3 regions of the Streptomyces sp. M-16 genome follow, and region 2 is predicted to be linked to each of the others. Evidence: predicted binding sites of a transcription regulator. Region 2 holds the regulator's gene; each other region holds the start of a gene.
The links. The regulator HrcA, encoded in region 2, represses chaperone genes, less so after heat shock. The targets are predictions, from matches to a motif close to TTNGCACTCNGNNNNNCNGAGTGCNAA.

Region 1 (6,165 bases), on a different contig from region 2:
CCACGCTGACCGTCGTCCCGGCCGCCCGTTTCCGGTCGAGCAGCTGGTCGAGCGGTCGGTCGGCGGCGGACCAGGAGCGGTCTGCCAGCCAGCGCTCCACCTCATCCAGCACCCTCAGCACTCCCTGGTTCCTCGGTGACCCTCGGCGATATCGGCCGATATGTGATCCATCTCGCGGTTCGGACGGCTGTCTCAACCGCCCTGCCCTTCGGTTACAGTCTTGAACAACGCGAGGGACCACGGCATGCCGGGGTCCCCGCGCACAAACGCACCGGCGCGCCACAGAGCGCGTGTGCCGGTGCCATACCGCTCATCCAGAGGGGCAGAGGGACACGGCCCGTTGAAGCCCCGGCAACCCTCCAGTCGGTTCTCGCGATGCGTTTTCGACACGCACCCCCGCGAGGTCCCCGGCTAGGGAAGGTGCCAATTCCGTCTCATGGCGAAGTGCGCCATGGGGAAGATGAGGAGAAAGGGCCTCGCCGTCATGGCTGCACAGACTGTCGCCACCTCTACCGACCTCGGTTCCGTCGATCTCGGACCCGCCACCGGCCTTTCCTGTCGCGAGTGCGGCACCCGCTTCGAGCTCGGCCCGATCTTCGCGTGCGTCGAGTGCTTCGGCCCGCTGGAAGTCGCCTACGACCTGCCGCTCGGCGACCCCGAGGCGCTGCGCGCCGCGATCGAGGCCGGCCCGAACAACATCTGGCGCTACGCCCCGCTGCTGCCCGTCCCCGCCGACGTGGCCTCCAAGCCCAGCCTGAACCCCGGCTTCACCAAGCTCGTGGACGCCCGGAACCTGGCCAAGGAGCTGGGCGTCACCGGCAAGCTGTACGTCAAGGACGACTCCGGCAACCCGACGCACTCCTTCAAGGACCGCGTCGTGGCCATCGCCGTCGAGGCGGCCCGCGCCTTCGGCTTCACCACCCTGTCCTGCTCCTCCACCGGCAACCTGGCCGGCGCCGTCGGCGCCGCGGCCGCCCGCGCCGGCTTCCGCTCCTGCGTGTTCATCCCGCACGACCTGGAGCAGGGCAAGGTCGTCATGGCCGGTGTCTACGGTGGCGACCTCGTCGGCATCGAGGGCAACTACGACGACGTCAACCGCTTCTGCTCCGAGCTCATCGGCGACCCGCTGGGCGAGGGCTGGGGCTTCGTCAACGTCAACCTCCGCCCGTACTACGGCGAGGGCTCCAAGACCCTGGCGTACGAGATCTGCGAGCAGCTCGGCTGGCAGCTGCCCGACCAGATCGTCATCCCGATCGCGTCCGGTTCCCAGCTGACGAAGATCGACAAGGGTCTGCAGGAGCTGATCAAGCTCGGCCTGGTCGAGGACAAGCCGTACAAGATCTTCGGCGCCCAGGCCGAGGGCTGCTCCCCGGTCTCCACCGCCTTCAAGGCCGGCCACGACGTGGTCCGCCCGCAGAAGCCGGACACCATCGCCAAGTCGCTGGCCATCGGCAACCCGGCGGACGGCCCGTACGTCCTGGACATCGCCCGCCGCACCGGTGGCTACGTCGAGGACGTCAACGACACCCAGGTCGTCGAGGCGATCAAGATCCTGGCGCAGACCGAGGGCATCTTCGCCGAGACCGCGGGCGGCGTGACCGTCGGTGTGACGAAGAAGCTCATCGAGAACGGGCAGCTCGACCCGGCGCTGACCACCGTGATCCTGAACACCGGTGACGGCCTCAAGACCCTGGAGGCGGTGGCCGCGGACAGCGGTCAGACCGCCACCATCCGCCCGAGCCTRGACGCGTTCCGCGCCGCCGGCCTGGCCTGACCCTTCCCACGACTCCCGGAAAGGCGGTAGCGCCATGAGCGTCAACGTCCGCATCCCCACCATCCTGCGCACCTACACCGGCGGCGTCGCCGAGGTCCCGGCCGAGGGCTCGACCCTGGCCGAGGTCATCGAGTCCCTGGAGAAGAGCCACCCGGGCATCGCCGCGCGCGTCCTGGACGACCAGGGCAAGCTGCGCCGCTTCGTGAACGTCTACGTCAACGACGACGACGTGCGCTTCGAGGGCGGCCTGCAGGCGGCGACGCCGGACGGCGCCGGCGTCTCGATCATTCCTGCCGTCGCGGGCGGCTGAGACCCCGAAAAGTAGAATTGCCCCCTCCGCTAATAAGCGGAGGGGGCAATTCTGCTTGATTGGGCGCGGTAGAGTTGGGGAAGTCCCCTCCGGTGCTCTTGCCCGCCGCATATGAGCGGGCCCCGTGAGGGTTGACATTGAGTCAACATGCGTGCGCCCTTTGGGGCTTTGGCGAAGATTGTCTGGCCCGAGTTGCCCTGCCATATGCCAAATTTTCACTCTATTTCTATGTTTCCGCGTGTCCAGAATTCTCGTCGGATTGACCTGTTGCAGACAGCAGCGGTGCGGATACATTCAGCCCCGGTCGAGGCGTTCCGGCGCAAGTTCTGACCCGGGACCGCGAAGTGCGGTACCGCGCAAGGGCCAGTAATAGGGGAGTTAGGCATGGCTCAGGGCACCGTCAAGTGGTTCAACGCGGAGAAGGGCTACGGCTTCATCGCGGTCGACGGTGGTGCGGATGTGTTCGTCCACTACAGCGCCATCCAGATGGACGGGTACCGCACCCTTGAAGAGGGTCAGCGGGTCGAGTTCGAGATCTCGCAGGGCCAGAAGGGTCCGCAGGCGGACATGGTCAAGCTCGCTGCTGCCGGCTGAGACCGAGCGCGATCGACCACCGACGCAACAGACGTACGAGGGGCCCGCATCCCGGTCACGGGATGCGGGCCCCTCGTGCGTCGCCCCGCCGGAGAGGCCGGAAGCCGCCCGGCATTGCCCGAAGCCGCTTGCACTCGCGGGGGTCGAGTGCTAATCATTGGCGTTAGCACTCTCCAGGTGAGAGTGCTACTAAGACGAGGACCGGGTCGGTGAGGCCCGACGGGTCCGGCGGGAAGGAACCGCCGGCTCCGCAGGCCGTCCGTCGCGGGCGCGGGCGCGGTCCGGAGCAATCCACCCCTGTCCGGGAGGACCACTTCAGATGGCCAAGATCATTGCGTTCAACGAGGAGGCCCGGCGCGGTCTCGAGCGTGGCATGAACCAGCTCGCCGACGCCGTCAAGGTCACCCTTGGCCCCAAGGGTCGCAACGTCGTCCTTGAGAAGAAGTGGGGCGCCCCCACGATCACCAACGATGGTGTCTCCATCGCCAAGGAGATCGAGCTCGAGGACCCGTACGAGAAGATCGGCGCCGAGCTGGTCAAGGAAGTCGCCAAGAAGACGGACGACGTCGCCGGCGACGGTACGACCACCGCCACCGTCCTCGCCCAGGCCCTCGTCCGCGAGGGTCTGCGCAACGTGGCCGCGGGTGCCAACCCGATGGCCCTCAAGCGTGGTATCGAGAAGGCCGTCGAGGCCGTCTCCGCCGCCCTGCTCGCCCAGGCCAAGGACGTCGAGACCAAGGAGCAGATCGCTTCCACGGCCTCCATCTCCGCCGCCGACACCCAGATCGGCGAGCTCATCGCCGAGGCCATGGACAAGGTCGGCAAGGAAGGCGTCATCACCGTCGAGGAGTCGCAGACCTTCGGTCTGGAGCTTGAGCTCACCGAGGGCATGCGCTTCGACAAGGGCTACATCTCGGCCTACTTCGCGACCGACATGGAGCGTATGGAGGCGTCCCTGGACGACCCGTACATCCTGATCGTCAACTCCAAGATCGGCTCGGTCAAGGACCTGCTGCCGCTCCTGGAGAAGGTCATGCAGTCCGGCAAGCCGCTGCTGATCATCGCCGAGGACGTCGAGGGCGAGGCCCTGTCGACCCTGGTCGTCAACAAGATCCGCGGCACCTTCAAGTCCGTCGCCGTCAAGGCCCCGGGCTTCGGCGACCGCCGCAAGGCCATGCTCGGTGACATCGCCATCCTCACGGGCGGCACGGTCATCTCCGAGGAGGTCGGCCTCAAGCTGGAGAACGCCGGTCTCGACCTGCTCGGCCGCGCCCGCAAGGTCGTCATCACCAAGGACGAGACCACCATCGTCGACGGTGCCGGTGACAGCGACCAGGTCCAGGGCCGCGTCAACCAGATCCGCGCCGAGATCGACAACTCCGACTCGGACTACGACCGCGAGAAGCTCCAGGAGCGCCTCGCGAAGCTGGCCGGCGGCGTGGCCGTCATCAAGGCCGGTGCCGCGACCGAGGTCGAGCTCAAGGAGCGCAAGCACCGCATCGAGGACGCCGTTCGCAACGCGAAGGCGGCCGTCGAGGAGGGCATCGTCGCCGGCGGTGGCGTGGCCCTGCTGCAGGCCTCCTCGGTCTTCGAGAAGCTGGAGCTCACCGGTGACGAGGCGACCGGCGCCAACGCCGTGAAGCTCGCGCTGGAGGCCCCGCTGAAGCAGATCGCCGTCAACGGTGGTCTTGAGGGCGGCGTCGTCGTGGAGAAGGTGCGCAACCTGGCCGTCGGCCACGGTCTGAACGCCGCCACCGGCGAGTACGTCGACATGATCGCCGAGGGCATCATCGACCCGGCGAAGGTCACGCGCTCCGCGCTGCAGAACGCCGCGTCGATCGCCGCGCTGTTCCTGACGACCGAGGCCGTCATCGCCGACAAGCCCGAGAAGGCCGGTGCCCCCGCGGGCGGCGGCATGCCGGGCGGTGACATGGACTTCTGATCGGCCCCTGGCTGATCGGCTGTTCTCGAACGAGGGCGGCACCCCCTGCGGGGGGTGCCGCCCTCGGGCGTTTCCGGGTGGCCCGGAAGCCGCTGGTGTCGATCGCGAAGGGTGGGGCGCGGCCGGTCGCGCCCGGGTGCCGAGACGGGGCGCCGCCGATCGGGGGGCTTTGGTTGACTGGGGGTATGAGCGATCTCTTCGTGAAGATCTGCGGGCTCAAGACGGCCCGCGACGTCGACGTGGCCGTGGAGGCCGGGGCCGATGCCGTCGGGTTCGTGTTCGCGCCCGGCAGCCCCCGGACCATCGGGGCCGCTGCGGCGCGCGAGCTGGCCGCGCGGGTGCCCGCCGGGGTGCTCACCGTCGGGGTGTTCCGGGGGCAGTCCGTCGAGGAGGTGCGCCGGTTCACCGAGGAGAGCGGCGTACGCGGCGTGCAACTGCACGGGGACGAGCCGCCGGCGCACTACGAGGCCCTGCGCGCGCCGGGCCGCACCCTGCTGCGCGCCACCGCCGCGCGGGTGGAGCGCTGCGGCGAGTACGGGGAGGACCTGCTGCTGATCGACGCGCCCGACCCGGGTTCCGGCAAGCCCTGGAACTGGGGTTCTGCGGATTTCGTCGCCCCCGAGGGCCGTTGGCTGCTGGCCGGCGGGCTGAATCCGGGCAATGTCCGGGAGGCCGTCGCGGCGACCCGGGCCTGGGGTGTGGACGTCTCCAGCGGGGTCGAGAGCGAGCGCGGGGTGAAGTCCCCGGACCTGATCAGGGCCTTCCTTTCCGCAGCGCAATCATATGATTACTCTGAGTGAGAACGGCCGCGTGAGCCGCCGTCGGGCGGGCACAACGCCCGTATGGAACCGGAAACGTTCGGATGGCTGCGGCGCCTGACGCGCCGCCTCGCTCCCGGAGGTGGAGGCGGAGGGCTGCCCGGGCTCGCCCCGCGCCGTACCCCCGCCTTCACCGCCGACTTCACCTCGACCACCCAGTGGGTGGCCGGCCGCTCCTGGGCCTATCCAGACGGCGGCCCGGTCAACCCGGGCGACAACAAGCTCGACCACCTCGTCGCCGACCCCGCCTACAGCCGCGGCGGGACCTTCCTCGCGACCCTGCGCCCCGACGGGAACTGGGACACCGGACTGCTCACCACCGAGGGCAGTGACGAGGGGTTCATGGTCCGCACCGGCGACGTGCTGGAGGCGCGCGTACGGCTGCCCGCCGAGACGGGAGCCTGGCCCGCGATCTGGACCTGGCGCGACGGCGGCCAGGAGATCGACGTCTTCGAGTACCACCCCGACAACCCCGACCTGCTCGAACTCTCCAACCACGTCCGCGAGGCACACCGCTACTACCGCGACCCCGCCGTCCGGCCCGGAGCCTGGGTCGACCTGGTGGTCGAGTTCGGCAGGACCTCGGTCGTCTGGTGGGTCAACGGCGCGCGCGTCTTCTCCGACCGCCGGGGCGTGGGGCGCAGCTGGCGCGCGTACCTCATCGTGAACCTGTCGGTGTCGGCCGGGCGGTACCACCCGGCGCCCGGCCCGGAGCTGACGCGGATGT
Region 2 (6,165 bases):
GCTGGAGAGCGACGGCTGGCTGCACACCGGCGACATCGGCGAGCTGTCCCCCGACGGGTACCTGCGCATCACCGACCGCAAGAAGGACCTGATCAAGACCTCGGGCGGCAAGTACGTCGCCCCGGCGGAGATCGAGGGCCACTTCAAGGCGATCTGCCCGTACGTGTCGACCATCGTCGTGCACGGCGCCGACCGGAACTTCTGCTCGGCCCTGATCGCCCTCGACGAGCCGGCGATCCTCGGCTGGGCCGCCGAGAACGGCCTGGAGGGCAAGACGTACGCCCAGGTCCTGGCCGCGCCGGAGACCGACCGCCTGATCGAGACCTACGTCCAGACCCTGAACGAGGGCCTCCAGCGCTGGCAGACGATCAAGAAGTTCCGGATCCTCCCGCGCGACCTGGACGTCGAGCACGGCGACCTGACGCCCAGCCTCAAGCTGAAGCGCCCGGTCGTCGAGCGTGAGTTCAAGCACCTCATCGACGAGATGTACGCGGGTTCCCGGGAGGCCTGACCGGCGCCCGGCCCGACGCGGGAAACGACCTTGGGGCAGTGCGGGACAATGGGCCCATGCCTTCCGCACTGCCCGACGGTGAACCCATGCCCGAAGACGGCTCGCTGCCGTCGCACGCCCTGGCGGGTGCCGGGGACCGGCCGCTCGGGTTCTACCTGCACGTCCCGTACTGCGCCACGCGCTGCGGGTACTGCGACTTCAACACCTACACGGCCACCGAGCTGCGGGGGACCGGCGGGGTGCTCGCCTCCCGGGAGAACTACGCCGACACCCTGATCGACGAGGTCCGCCTGGCCCGCAAGGTGCTCGGGGACGACCCCCGGGCCGTGCGGACCGTCTTCGTCGGCGGCGGCACGCCCACGCTGCTGCCCGCCCGCGACCTCGTGCGGATGCTCGCGGCGATCCGCGACGAGTTCGGGCTGGCCGAGGACGCCGAGGTCACCACCGAGGCCAATCCGGAGTCCGTGGACCCGCGGTACCTCGCGGAGCTCCGCGAGGGCGGCTTCAACCGGATCTCCTTCGGCATGCAGAGCGCGAAGCAGCACGTCCTGAAGGTGCTCGACCGCACCCACACCCCCGGCCGCCCCGAGGCATGCGTCGCGGAGGCCCGTGCGGCGGGCTTCGAGCACGTCAACCTGGACCTGATCTACGGCACGCCGGGGGAGACGGACCAGGACTGGCGCGACTCCCTGGCCGCGGCCATCGGCGCCGGGCCCGACCACGTCAGCGCCTACGCCCTGATCGTCGAGGAGGGCACGCAGCTGGCCCGCCGGATCCGCCGCGGCGAGGTCCCGATGACCGACGACGACGTCCACGCCGACCGGTACCTGATCGCGGACTCCGTCATGGCGGAGGCCGGGTACTCCTGGTACGAGGTGTCGAACTGGGCCACGACCGAGGCCGGCCGCTGCCTGCACAACGAGCTGTACTGGCGCGGGGCCGACTGGTGGGGTGCGGGCCCGGGCGCCCATTCGCACGTCGGCGGGGTGCGGTGGTGGAACGTGAAGCACCCCGGTGCCTACGCCGCGGCCCTCGCGGAGGGCCGTTCCCCCGGCGCGGGGCGCGAGCTGCTGTCCGCGGAGGACCGGCGCGTGGAGCGGATCCTGCTGGAGCTGCGGCTGGTCGACGGCGTCCCGCTGTCGCTGCTGGCCCCGGCCGGCCTGGCGGCCGCCGGGAGGGCGCTGGCGGACGGGCTGCTGGAGCCGGCCCCGTACGGTGCGGGGCGCGCGGTGCTGACCCTGCGCGGGCGGCTGCTGGCCGACGCGGTGGTGCGGGACCTGGTGGACTGATCACTCCCCGGAGTGAATCGCTGCGGATCGGGGCAGGTGCGGCCCGGCTGTTCGCCGTAGGCCGGGTCAGGGCGCCGTGACGAAGTCGATCAGCTCCTCCACGCGGCCCAGCAGGGTCGGCTCCAGGTCCCGGTAGGACGTCACGCGGGACAGGACGTGCTGCCAGGCGGCCCCGGTGTTCTCCGGCCAGCCCAGGGCCCGGCAGACGCCCGTCTTCCAGTCCTGGCCGCGCGGCACCTCGGGCCACGCCCGGATGCCCAGCGCGGACGGCTTCACCGCCTGCCAGACGTCCACGTACGGGTGACCCACCACCAGCACGTCCGGGGAGGTGACCGATGCCGCGATCCGGGACTCCTTCGACCCCGGCACCAGGTGGTCCACCAGGACGCCGAGACGGGCGTCCGGCCCGGGGGCGAACTCCTCCACCACGGCCACGAGGTCGTCGACGCCCTCCAGGTACTCCACCACCACGCCCTCGATGCGCAGGTCGTCACCCCAGACCCGCTCCACCAGCTCGGCGTCGTGACGGCCCTCCACGTAGATCCGTCCGGCACGCGCCACCCGGGCCCGCGCCCCCGGGACGGCCAGCGAGCCCGAGGCCGTACGGGCGGGCGCGGCGGGCGCCCGCGACGGGCGGGTCAGGGTCACCACGGCGCCGTCCAGCACGAAGCCGCGCGGCTCCAGGGGGAAGACCCGGCGCTTGCCGAAACGGTCCTCCAGGGTCACCGTGCCCGCCTCGCACGCCACCACCGCGCCGCAGAAGTCGGTGCCCGCCACCTCGACCACCAGATCGGGGTCCGCGGCCACCTCCGGCACGGCCTCGGCACGCTTCCACTGCGGGGTCAGGTCGGGGGAGTACTCGCGCATCCGGCCGACACTAGGAGAACCGCCGCCGTCAGGTCCGCGACACGCCGAACAGGTCCGCCAGTGTGTCGCGTTGGGCACGCACGAAGCCGGCGCCGACCACCGCTCCGTGACCCGGCACGTACAGCGCGTCGTCCCCGCCCAGCGCGAGCAGGCGGTCCAGGGCGGCGGGCCACTGCCCGGGCACCGCGTCCCCGCCGGCCTGGGGCTCGCCCGACTCCTCCACCAGGTCCCCGCAGAACACCACCTCCCGCTCGCCCGGCACCAGGACCGTCAGGTCGTGCTGCGAGTGCGCGGGCCCGACGTTGGCCAGCAGTACCTGTACGCCGCCCAGCTCCAGCGTCCACTCGCCCGACACCAGGTGCTCCGGCGCCCGCAGCAGGCCCGCCGCCTCGGCCGCCTCCGCCTCGTCCAGGCCGTGGCGGACCGCGCTCACGCGCAGCTCCTCACGGCCGCCGGGGGTCGCCAGCAGCCGGTCGAGGCCGACCGCCCCGTAGGACCGGGCGCCCTCGAAGGCCGGGCCGCCCAGCACGTGGTCGAAATGTCCGTGCGTGAATGCGATATGGGTCACGCCCCGGCCCGTCAGCCGCTCCGCCTCGGCCCGCACCAGAGCACCCTCGCGCACGCAGGATCCGGGGTCGATCAGGAGCACCGACTCGTCCCCCACCACCAGTCCCACCGTGCAGTCCCACACCGGGAGCCGCCGTCGGCCGGTCCGCCCGGTCAGCCGTTCCCAGCCCGCCTCTTCCCAACGTACGTCCATGGGGCGACGCTACCCTGGCGGGCCGCCCTTGCCCCCGGTGTACTACCCGGCCGTACACTGACCGGGGGATCTCTGGCACTCGGGTGCTCGGAGTGCCAACCAGGGCCCGGGGGAAGCTCCGGCGGACCGCCGACGGCCGGCCCGCCGCCCGCGACCCCCACGACGACCGATGACCGACCGACGACCGACCGCATCCGGAGGTGTGCGCGATGCTCAGTGAACGCAGGCTCGAAGTGCTGCGCGCCATCGTCCAGGACTACGTCGGGACGGAGGAGCCGGTCGGTTCCAAGGCCCTCACCGAGCGCCACCGCCTCGGCGTCTCGCCCGCCACCGTGCGCAACGACATGGCCGTGCTGGAGGAGGAGGGCTACATCGCGCAGCCCCACACCAGCGCCGGCCGGATCCCCACCGACAAGGGCTACCGCCTCTTCGTCGACAAGCTGGCGGGGGTCAAGCCGCTGTCGACGCCCGAGCGGCGGGCCATCCAGAACTTCCTCGACGGCGCCGTCGACCTCGACGACGTGGTCGGCCGCACGGTGCGGCTGCTCGCGCAGCTCACCCGACAGGTCGCCGTCGTCCAGTACCCCTCGCTGACCCGCTCCACCGTCCGGCACGTCGAGCTGCTGTCGCTGGCCCCGGCCCGGCTGATGCTCGTACTGATCACGGACACCGGGCGGGTCGAGCAGCGGCTCGTCGACACCCAGACGCCCTTCGGCGAGACCTCCCTCGCCGACCTGCGGGCGCGGCTGAACAGCCGGGTCGTCGGCCGTCGGTTCACCGACGTGCCGCAGCTCGTGCAGGACCTTCCGGAGTCGTTCGAGATCGACGACCGGGCGACCGTCAAGGCCGTCCTGGCGACCCTTCTCGAAACGCTGGCCGAGGAGGCGGAGGAGCGGCTGATGATCGGCGGCACCGCCAACCTCACTCGCTCCGGACATGATTTTCCCTTGACGATCAGGCCGGTGCTCGAAGCGCTTGAGGAGCACGTCGTGCTCCTCAAGCTGCTGGGCGAGGCGGGGGAGTCGGGGATGGCCGTACGGATCGGGCACGAGAACGCCTACGAGGGACTCAACTCCACGTCGGTCGTGTCCGTCGGCTACGGTTCGGGCGGCGAAGCAGTCGCCAAACTCGGCGTGGTCGGACCGACCCGCATGGACTACCCCGGAACGATGGGAGCGGTACGCGCAGTGGCACGTTACGTCGGACAGATCCTGGCGGAGTCGTAAGTGGCCACGGACTACTACGCCGTACTCGGCGTGCGCCGCGACGCATCCCAGGACGAGATCAAGAAGGCCTTCCGGCGGCTCGCACGCGAGCTGCACCCGGACGTCAATCCCGATCCCAAGACGCAAGAGCGCTTCAAGGAGATCAACGCCGCCTACGAGGTCCTCTCGGACCCGCAGAAGAAGCAGGTCTACGACCTCGGCGGCGACCCGCTGTCCTCCTCGGGCGGTGGCGGCGCGGGCGGCTTCGGCGCGGGTGGCTTCGGCAACTTCTCGGACATCATGGACGCCTTCTTCGGCCAGTCCCAGCAGCGCGGCCCGCGCTCGCGGACCCGCCGCGGCCAGGACGCCATGATCCGTCTGGACCTGGAACTGGACGAGGCCGCCTTCGGCACGACCAAGGACATCCAGGTCGACACGGCCGTCGTCTGCACCACCTGCTCGGGCGAGGGCGCCGCCCCCGGCACCTCCGCGCAGACCTGTGACATGTGCCGCGGCCGCGGTGAGGTCTCGCAGGTCACCCGGTCCTTCCTGGGCCAGGTCATGACCTCGCGGCCCTGCCCGCAGTGCCAGGGCTTCGGCACCGTGGTCCCGACCCCGTGCCCCGAGTGCGCGGGCGACGGCCGGGTCCGCTCCCGCCGCAGCCTGACGGTCAAGATCCCCGCCGGTGTCGAGAACGGCACCCGGATCCAGCTCGCGGGTGAGGGCGAGGTCGGCCCCGGCGGCGGCCCCGCCGGCGACCTGTACGTGGAGATCCACGAGCTGCCGCACCCGACCTTCCAGCGGCGCGGGGACGACCTGCACTGCACGGTCACCATCCCCATGACGGCGGCGGCCCTGGGCACCAAGTGCCCGCTGGAGACGCTGGACGGCATGGAGGAGATCGACATCCGGCCCGGCACCCAGTCCGGCCAGGCGATCCCGCTGCACGGGCGCGGCGTCACGCACCTGCGCGGCGGCGGGCGCGGCGACCTGATCGTCCACGTCGAGGTCACCACCCCCGGCAAGCTGGACCCCCAGCAGGAGGACCTGCTGCGCCAGCTCGCGAAGCTGCGCGGCGAGGAGCGCCCGACGGGCCAGTTCGCCCCCGGCCAGCAGGGGCTGTTCAGCCGCCTGAAGGACGCGTTCAACGGCCGCTGACCGGCCCGCGACAGCACGCAGGAGCCCGGTCCGGGGACGCCCCGGACCGGGCTCCGTGCTTTCCCCACGGCCGGAGGGAACTGGACTATGCCAGGCGAATTGCCGTGATTCGGTGCGGTGCGCCGGACGTGGCACGATGCAGTCCATGTCCTCCGCACCGAACGGTCTCCCCCGGTACCCGATCGTGCAGGCTCCCATGGCGGGCGGCGCCTCCTGCCCTCCGCTCGCCGCCGCCGTGTGCGAGGCCGGCGGGCTCGGTTTCCTGGCCGGCGGCTACAAGACCGCCGACGGCATGTACCAGGAGATCAAACAGCTGCGCGGGCTCACCCGACGGCCCTTCGGAGTGAACCTCTTCCTGCCGCAGACCGGGTACGT
Region 3 (6,165 bases), on a different contig from region 2:
CGGAGCCGTACCGCTCGATGTACCCCTGGTCGAGGCGGTGGATCAGCACCAGGCCGAGCCCGGTCAGCAGCATGGCGAGCGGGAAGATCAGCGGGTCGGCGTACGGCGCGAACCGGCGGATGCCCAGGTGTCCCACCAGGGACAGCAGCGTCAGGCTGATGACGAAGCTGACGAGCTGCTGCGGCAGCTCCCCGTTCATCGCCAGCCCGGCGCTCACGTGGCCGAAGACGGCGATGCCGATGACGAGGAGCAGGAGCAGTGCCTCGGTGCGGCGGCGCGCCCCCGAGACCGTCTGGGGCCTCAGTCCACGCACGGTATGCCGCCGCCGTCGATGGTGCCGGGCTGTTCCCCGGGGGAGGGGGGCGCCGGCGGGGACGCGGCGGGGGAGGAGGGTGAAGGGGGAGCGGGAGGGGGAGAAGAGGGTGAGGAGGCGGCGCCCGGTGCACTCGGGGTCGCAGTGGCCTGGGGACCGATCTGCTCTGCTATGAGGCGCTTTATCTTCATATCATCTACGACGTTGATGTCCTCCCCATGGTTCCTTCCGAACCCCTCCACGGGGAGTGTCGTAAATTGCACTTTCCCCCCGGACAGGTTCTTCGCCTGCTTGACGAAGGCCAGCAGATCCCAGCCCGCGTCCGTCACGACGTCCTGTTTCGCGGTGTCGATCAGCTTGAGCAGCTTCACCGGGTCCGTGAAGGTCCCGGCCGAGTTCAGCTTCTGCGTCGCGCCCGCCAGGAACGCCTGCTGCCGCTTCGTCCGGTCCAGGTCGCCCATCTCCAGCCCGTGCCGCTGCCGTACGAAGGCCAGGGACTGGGCGCCGTTGAGGGTCTGGCGGCCCGCGGGGAAGTCGGCGCCCGAGTACTTGTCCTTCACCGGCTTCCTCAGGCACACCGGTACGCCGTCCAGCGCGTCGGCCAGGTGGTAGAAACCGGCCAGGTTCAGCTCGGCGAAGTGATCGACCGGGACGCCCAGGAAGCCGCGCACCGTGTCGATCTGGGCCTTGCGCCCCGCCTCGCGCCCCTCCCGTTCCAGCTGTCGCCGGTCGTTCACCCCCTGTGCGGAGAGCTGGTCCTCCTTCGCCGCCTTCGCCAGCCCGTACGCCTTTTTGATCTTGTCCTTCCCGTGGCCGGGCACGCCGGAGATGTCCACGAAGTCGTCGCGCGGTATGGAGAAGGCCTTCGCCTTGCCGCCGTCGCCCGGTACGTGCAGCAGGATCATGGTGTTGGCGTTGTAGCCGCCGATGTCCGAACTGCCCGCGTGCAGCTTGTCGAGGACCTCATCGGGCAGCTCGTCGCCGTTCTGGTCGCGGCGGCTGTCCAGGCCGATGAGCAGGATGTTCACGTCCCCGTGCGCCGATTTCTCGGCGCCCTCCAGGGCCCTGGAGCTGCCGATGCTCGACGCGAGGTCCCGGTAGAGGTACCAGGCCGTACCGCCCGCCATCACCGTCAGCGCGCAGCCCGTGATCAGCAGGGTGCGCCCGATCCGCCGCGGCGGGGGCCGGCGGCGGCTGGTCTTCCTCCGATGCGCGCTCATGCCTGTCGATGCTGGCGCAGGCCCGCTGAAGGAATCCTGAGCGCACGCCCCGGCAGCCCGTCCCGTCGGCCCGCCCCCGCAGCCCGTCCCGGCGGCGCACCCGGCGCCCGCCCGGCGGCGCACCCGGCGCCCGCCCGGCGGCGGTTTTCAGCCGTTGCGCCGCGTGGGCACGCGCAGCTCCAGCCGGGAGCCCGCGGCCCCCTCCCGGGCCGGCAGCGCGCGTACGTCGCCTCCGTGGGCCCGCGCGATCTCCCGGGCGATGGCCAGGCCCAGCCCGGTGCCGCCCCCGGCCCGCCCCCGGTCCGCGTCGAGGCGTACGAACCGCTCGAAGACCCGGTCCCGGTCCGCCTCCGGGATGCCAGGACCGTCGTCCGTGACCTCCAGCACCGCCCAGCCGTCCTCGGCGACGGCCCGGACCAGGACCCCGGAGCGGGCGTACCGAAGGGCGTTGTCCACCAGGTTGGCCAGGGCGCGCTCCAGCCGCGCCGGTTCCCCGTACGCCGGTACGGGTACGGGCGCGGCCAGCCGCAGCGGCACCCGGGGCGCGGGCCGCCGGGCCGCGTCCTCGGCGGCGAGCAGCGCGAGGTCGACGGGCTCGGAGCGCGGCGCGGGTCCGCCGTCGAGGCGGGCCAGCAGCAGCAGGTCGGCGGCGATCCGCTGGAGCCGTTCGGTGTCGGCCAGCGCGGCGGACACCGACTCCCGGTCGGGACGCGGCCGGGCCAGGGCGACTTCCAGCCGGGCGCGGACGGCGGCCAGGGGGTTGCGCAGCTCGTGCGAGGCGTCGGCGGTGAACTGGCGCTGGCGGGCGTCGGAGCGTTCCAGCCGGTCGAGGGTGTCGTTGACGGTGCGGGCCAGCCGGGCGATCTCGTCGGCGCCGCCGGGGTCGGGGACGCGCCGGTCGAGCTCGCTGGCGGTGACGGCGGCGAGTTCCGTACGGATGGCGGTGACGGGCCGCAGCGCCTGCCCGGTGACCCACCAGGCCAGGGCCGCCGCGAAGGCGATCAGCGGGGGCGCGCCGGCGAGCAGTCCGAGGGCGATGGCGCGGGTGGCGTCGTCGACGTCGCTGAGCACGGTCATCGCATAGACGGTGTAGGGGGTGTGCGGAGCGCCGCCGGTGCCGGGGGCCTGCACGACGACGGCCACCCGCCGTTCCGCGCCGGGGCGCGCGGGGCCGAGCACGACGGAGCGGGAGTCCTGGCCCGGCGCGGGGCGCAGGGCGGCGAGGCCGGGGACGTCCTGCGGGCCCCCGCTGGTGGAGACCGTCCGCCCGGCCGCGTCCCGTACGAGGACCAGGTCCACGCCGCTCTCCGGCGCGGGCAGCCGCCCGCCGGGCGGGAGGGTGCGGGTGTCGAGCTGGGCGGCGACCTTGCGCGCGGCGAGCTCGGTGCGGCCGGTGGTGTTGTCGAGGAGGTTGGCGCGCATGAGGGTGTACAGCCACAGTCCGCCGCCGGCCAGGACGGCGGCCATCGCGAGGGCGGCTGCCAGGGCGGCCCGCGCGCGGACGCTGCTAACCACCGTCGGGGGCCATCCGGTAGCCGGTGCCGTGGACGGTGAGGATGGAGCGGCGGCCGAAGGGGGCGTCGATCTTCTTGCGCAGGGAGGAGACGTAGACCTCGACGATGTTCGGGTCGATGTCGTGGGGGGCGTCCCAGACCTCGTCGAGGATGTCCTGTTTGGCGACGGCCCGGCCGGGGCGCTCCATCAGGCAGGCGAGGACGCCGAGCTCGCGCGCGGTGAGTTCGATGTCGTGCGTGCCGCGGCGGCAGCGGCGGTCCTGCGGGTCGAGGACCAGGTCGCCGGCGCGCAGCACGGTGGGTTCGGGGGCGGCGGCGCGGCGGGCGAGGGCGCGCAGCCGGGCGCCGAGCACGACGAAGGAGAAGGGTTTGGTGAGGTAGTCGTCGGCGCCCGCGTCGAGGCCCTCGGCCTCGTCGTGCTCGCCGTCCTTGGCGGTCAGCATCAGGACGGGGGTGGGGACGCCGTGGGCGCGCATCCGGGCGCAGATCTCGGCGCCGCCGAGACCGGGGAGCATCAGGTCCAGGAGCACGGCGTCGTAGGGGCCGCCGGTGAGGGCCAGTTCCAGGCCGCGGTGGCCGTCGTGGGCGACCTCCACGCGGTGGCCCTCGGCGGACAGCCCCTGGCGGAGGGACTCGGCCAGGTTCTCTTCGTCTTCGACCACGAGGATGCGCACGGCTTCCACTCTCACACACCGGCCCTGTCAACCGGCCGGACACTCGTGGTCGTCGCCCCCGGCGCCCTGGGCGTCCCGGGCGGCGACGGCCGCGGGCCGCTGCCGCCGCCTGAGTACGGGTACCCAGGCGTGCCCACGGGTACCTCGCACGTGCCTTCGGGTTCTCGGCCAAGGAGCGGCCGGATGACGACGCCGCGCGAGCTGGATTGGCACTCCGCTTGACCGAGTGCTAATCACCGGAATAGTCTCGCGTCTGGCACTCGCCCCCGGTGAGTGCCAACACAGCGACAGGCAGATCCGGCACCCGCGACGACGGATCGACCTGGTCGCCACCTCAGACAGTTAACCCCGGATCTCCGAAGGGGGAGGTCGGATCGTGACGACCACCAGCTCCAAGGTTGCCATCAAGCCGCTTGAGGACCGCATCGTGGTCCAGCCGCTCGACGCCGAGCAGACCACGGCCTCTGGCCTGGTCATCCCGGACACCGCGAAGGAGAAGCCCCAGGAGGGCGTCGTCCTTGCCGTGGGCCCGGGCCGCTTCGAGGACGGCCAGCGTCTCCCGCTGGACGTCACCGTCGGCGACGTCGTCCTGTACTCCAAGTACGGCGGCACCGAAGTGAAGTACAACGGCGAGGAGTACCTCGTCCTCTCGGCCCGCGACGTGCTCGCGATCGTCGAGAAGTAATCGCTTCTCCAGTTTTGCCTTGAGCTACGCCCCTGGTCACCCCTGCTGATGCCGGGCGGCGAGGGGCGTAGTTCGTTCTAGCCAGGCGGTCGCGGTGAGCGGCCGGGGATCGCAACGAAAGGGCTGACCGCTCCCATGCCGAAGATTCTTAAGTTTGACGAGGACGCCCGTCGCGCCCTTGAGCGCGGTGTCAACAAGCTTGCCGACACGGTCAAGGTGACGATCGGCCCCAAGGGCCGCAACGTCGTCATCGACAAGAAGTTCGGCGCTCCCACCATCACCAACGACGGTGTCACCATCGCCCGCGAGGTCGAGCTGGACGACCCGTACGAGAACCTGGGTGCCCAGCTCGTGAAGGAGGTGGCGACCAAGACCAACGACATCGCGGGTGACGGCACCACCACCGCCACCGTGCTGGCCCAGGCGCTGGTCCGCGAGGGTCTGCGCAACGTCGCCGCCGGCGCCTCCCCGGCCGCCCTGAAGAAGGGCATCGACGCTGCGGTCAAGGCCGTGTCCGAGGAGCTCCTCGCGACCGCCCGCCCGATCGAGGACAAGTCCGACATCGCCGCCGTGGCCGCGCTCTCCGCGCAGGACCAGCAGGTCGGCGAGCTCATCGCCGAGGCGATGGACAAGGTCGGCAAGGACGGTGTCATCACCGTCGAGGAGTCCAACGCCTTCGGCCTGGAGCTGGAGTTCACCGAGGGCATGGCCTTCGACAAGGGCTACCTCTCCCCGTACATGGTCACCGACCAGGAGCGTATGGAGGCCGTCCTCGACGACCCGTACATCCTGATCAACCAGGGCAAGATCTCCTCGATCCAGGACCTCCTGCCGCTGCTGGAGAAGGTCATCCAGGCCGGCGGCTCCCGCCCGCTGCTGATCATCGCCGAGGACGTCGAGGGCGAGGCGCTCTCCACCCTCGTCGTCAACAAGATCCGCGGCACCTTCAACGCGGTCGCCGTCAAGGCCCCGGGCTTCGGCGACCGCCGCAAGGCGATGCTGCAGGACATGGCCACCCTCACCGGTGCCACCGTCATCGCCGAGGAGGTCGGCCTCAAGCTCGACCAGGCCGGTCTGGACGTCCTCGGCTCCGCGCGCCGCGTGACCATCTCCAAGGACGACACGACCATCGTCGACGGTGGCGGCAACGCCGCTGACGTCGCGGGCCGCGTCAACCAGATCAAGGCCGAGATCGAGTCCACGGACTCCGACTGGGACCGCGAGAAGCTGCAGGAGCGCCTGGCGAAGCTCGCCGGCGGCGTCTGCGTCATCAAGGTCGGCGCCGCCACCGAGGTGGAGCTCAAGGAGAAGAAGCACCGCCTTGAGGACGCCATCTCGGCGACCCGCGCCGCGGTCGAGGAGGGCATCGTCTCCGGCGGTGGCTCCGCGCTCGTCCACGCCGTCAAGGTCCTCGACGACAACCTCGGCCTGACCGGCGACGAGGGCACCGGCGTCTCCGTCGTGCGCCGCGCCGCCGTCGAGCCGCTGCGCTGGATCGCCGAGAACGCCGGCCTGGAGGGTTACGTCATCACCTCCAAGGTCGCCGAGCTCGAAAAGGGCCAGGGCTTCAACGCCGCCACCGGCGAGTACGGCGACCTGGTCAAGGCCGGCGTCATCGACCCGGTCAAGGTCACCCGCTCCGCGCTGGAGAACGCCGCTTCCATCGCCTCCCTGCTGCTCACGACCGAGACCCTGGTCGTCGAGAAGCCGGCCGAGGAAGAGGCCGACGCCGGTCACGGCCACGGCCACAGCCACTGAG

Region 1: a site for HrcA is predicted at 2,806-2,832, ahead of groL (chaperonin GroEL). Genes of this name have one in related genera too.
Region 3: a site for HrcA is predicted at 3,928-3,954, ahead of groES (co-chaperone GroES). Genes of this name have one in related genera too.

The regions. Positions count from the first base shown of each region.
Region 1 covers NZ_JBFRER010000043.1:11,170-17,334, reverse strand. Annotated here, with positions in the region: gene AB4039_RS20585 (glucosyl-3-phosphoglycerate synthase) at 1-112, opposite strand, end outside; SAM riboswitch class I at 308-467, shown strand; gene thrC (threonine synthase) at 485-1,774, shown strand; gene AB4039_RS20575 (MoaD/ThiS family protein) at 1,809-2,084, shown strand; gene AB4039_RS20570 (cold-shock protein) at 2,469-2,678, shown strand; gene groL (chaperonin GroEL) at 2,998-4,620, shown strand; gene AB4039_RS20560 (phosphoribosylanthranilate isomerase) at 4,806-5,420, shown strand; gene AB4039_RS20555 (beta-glucanase) at 5,463-6,165, shown strand, end outside.
Region 2 covers NZ_JBFRER010000003.1:154,370-160,534, reverse strand. Annotated here, with positions in the region: gene AB4039_RS02675 (AMP-dependent synthetase/ligase) at 1-511, shown strand, start outside; gene hemW (radical SAM family heme chaperone HemW) at 568-1,800, shown strand; gene AB4039_RS02665 (DUF3097 domain-containing protein) at 1,867-2,667, opposite strand; gene AB4039_RS02660 (MBL fold metallo-hydrolase) at 2,696-3,427, opposite strand; gene hrcA (heat-inducible transcriptional repressor HrcA) at 3,637-4,653, shown strand; gene dnaJ (molecular chaperone DnaJ) at 4,654-5,790, shown strand; gene AB4039_RS02645 (nitronate monooxygenase) at 5,936-6,165, shown strand, end outside.
Region 3 covers NZ_JBFRER010000044.1:45,991-52,155, reverse strand. Annotated here, with positions in the region: gene AB4039_RS20980 (FtsW/RodA/SpoVE family cell cycle protein) at 1-313, opposite strand, end outside; gene AB4039_RS20975 (LCP family protein) at 301-1,533, opposite strand; gene AB4039_RS20970 (sensor histidine kinase) at 1,681-3,048, opposite strand; gene AB4039_RS20965 (response regulator transcription factor) at 3,041-3,721, opposite strand; gene groES (co-chaperone GroES) at 4,098-4,406, shown strand; gene groL (chaperonin GroEL) at 4,542-6,164, shown strand.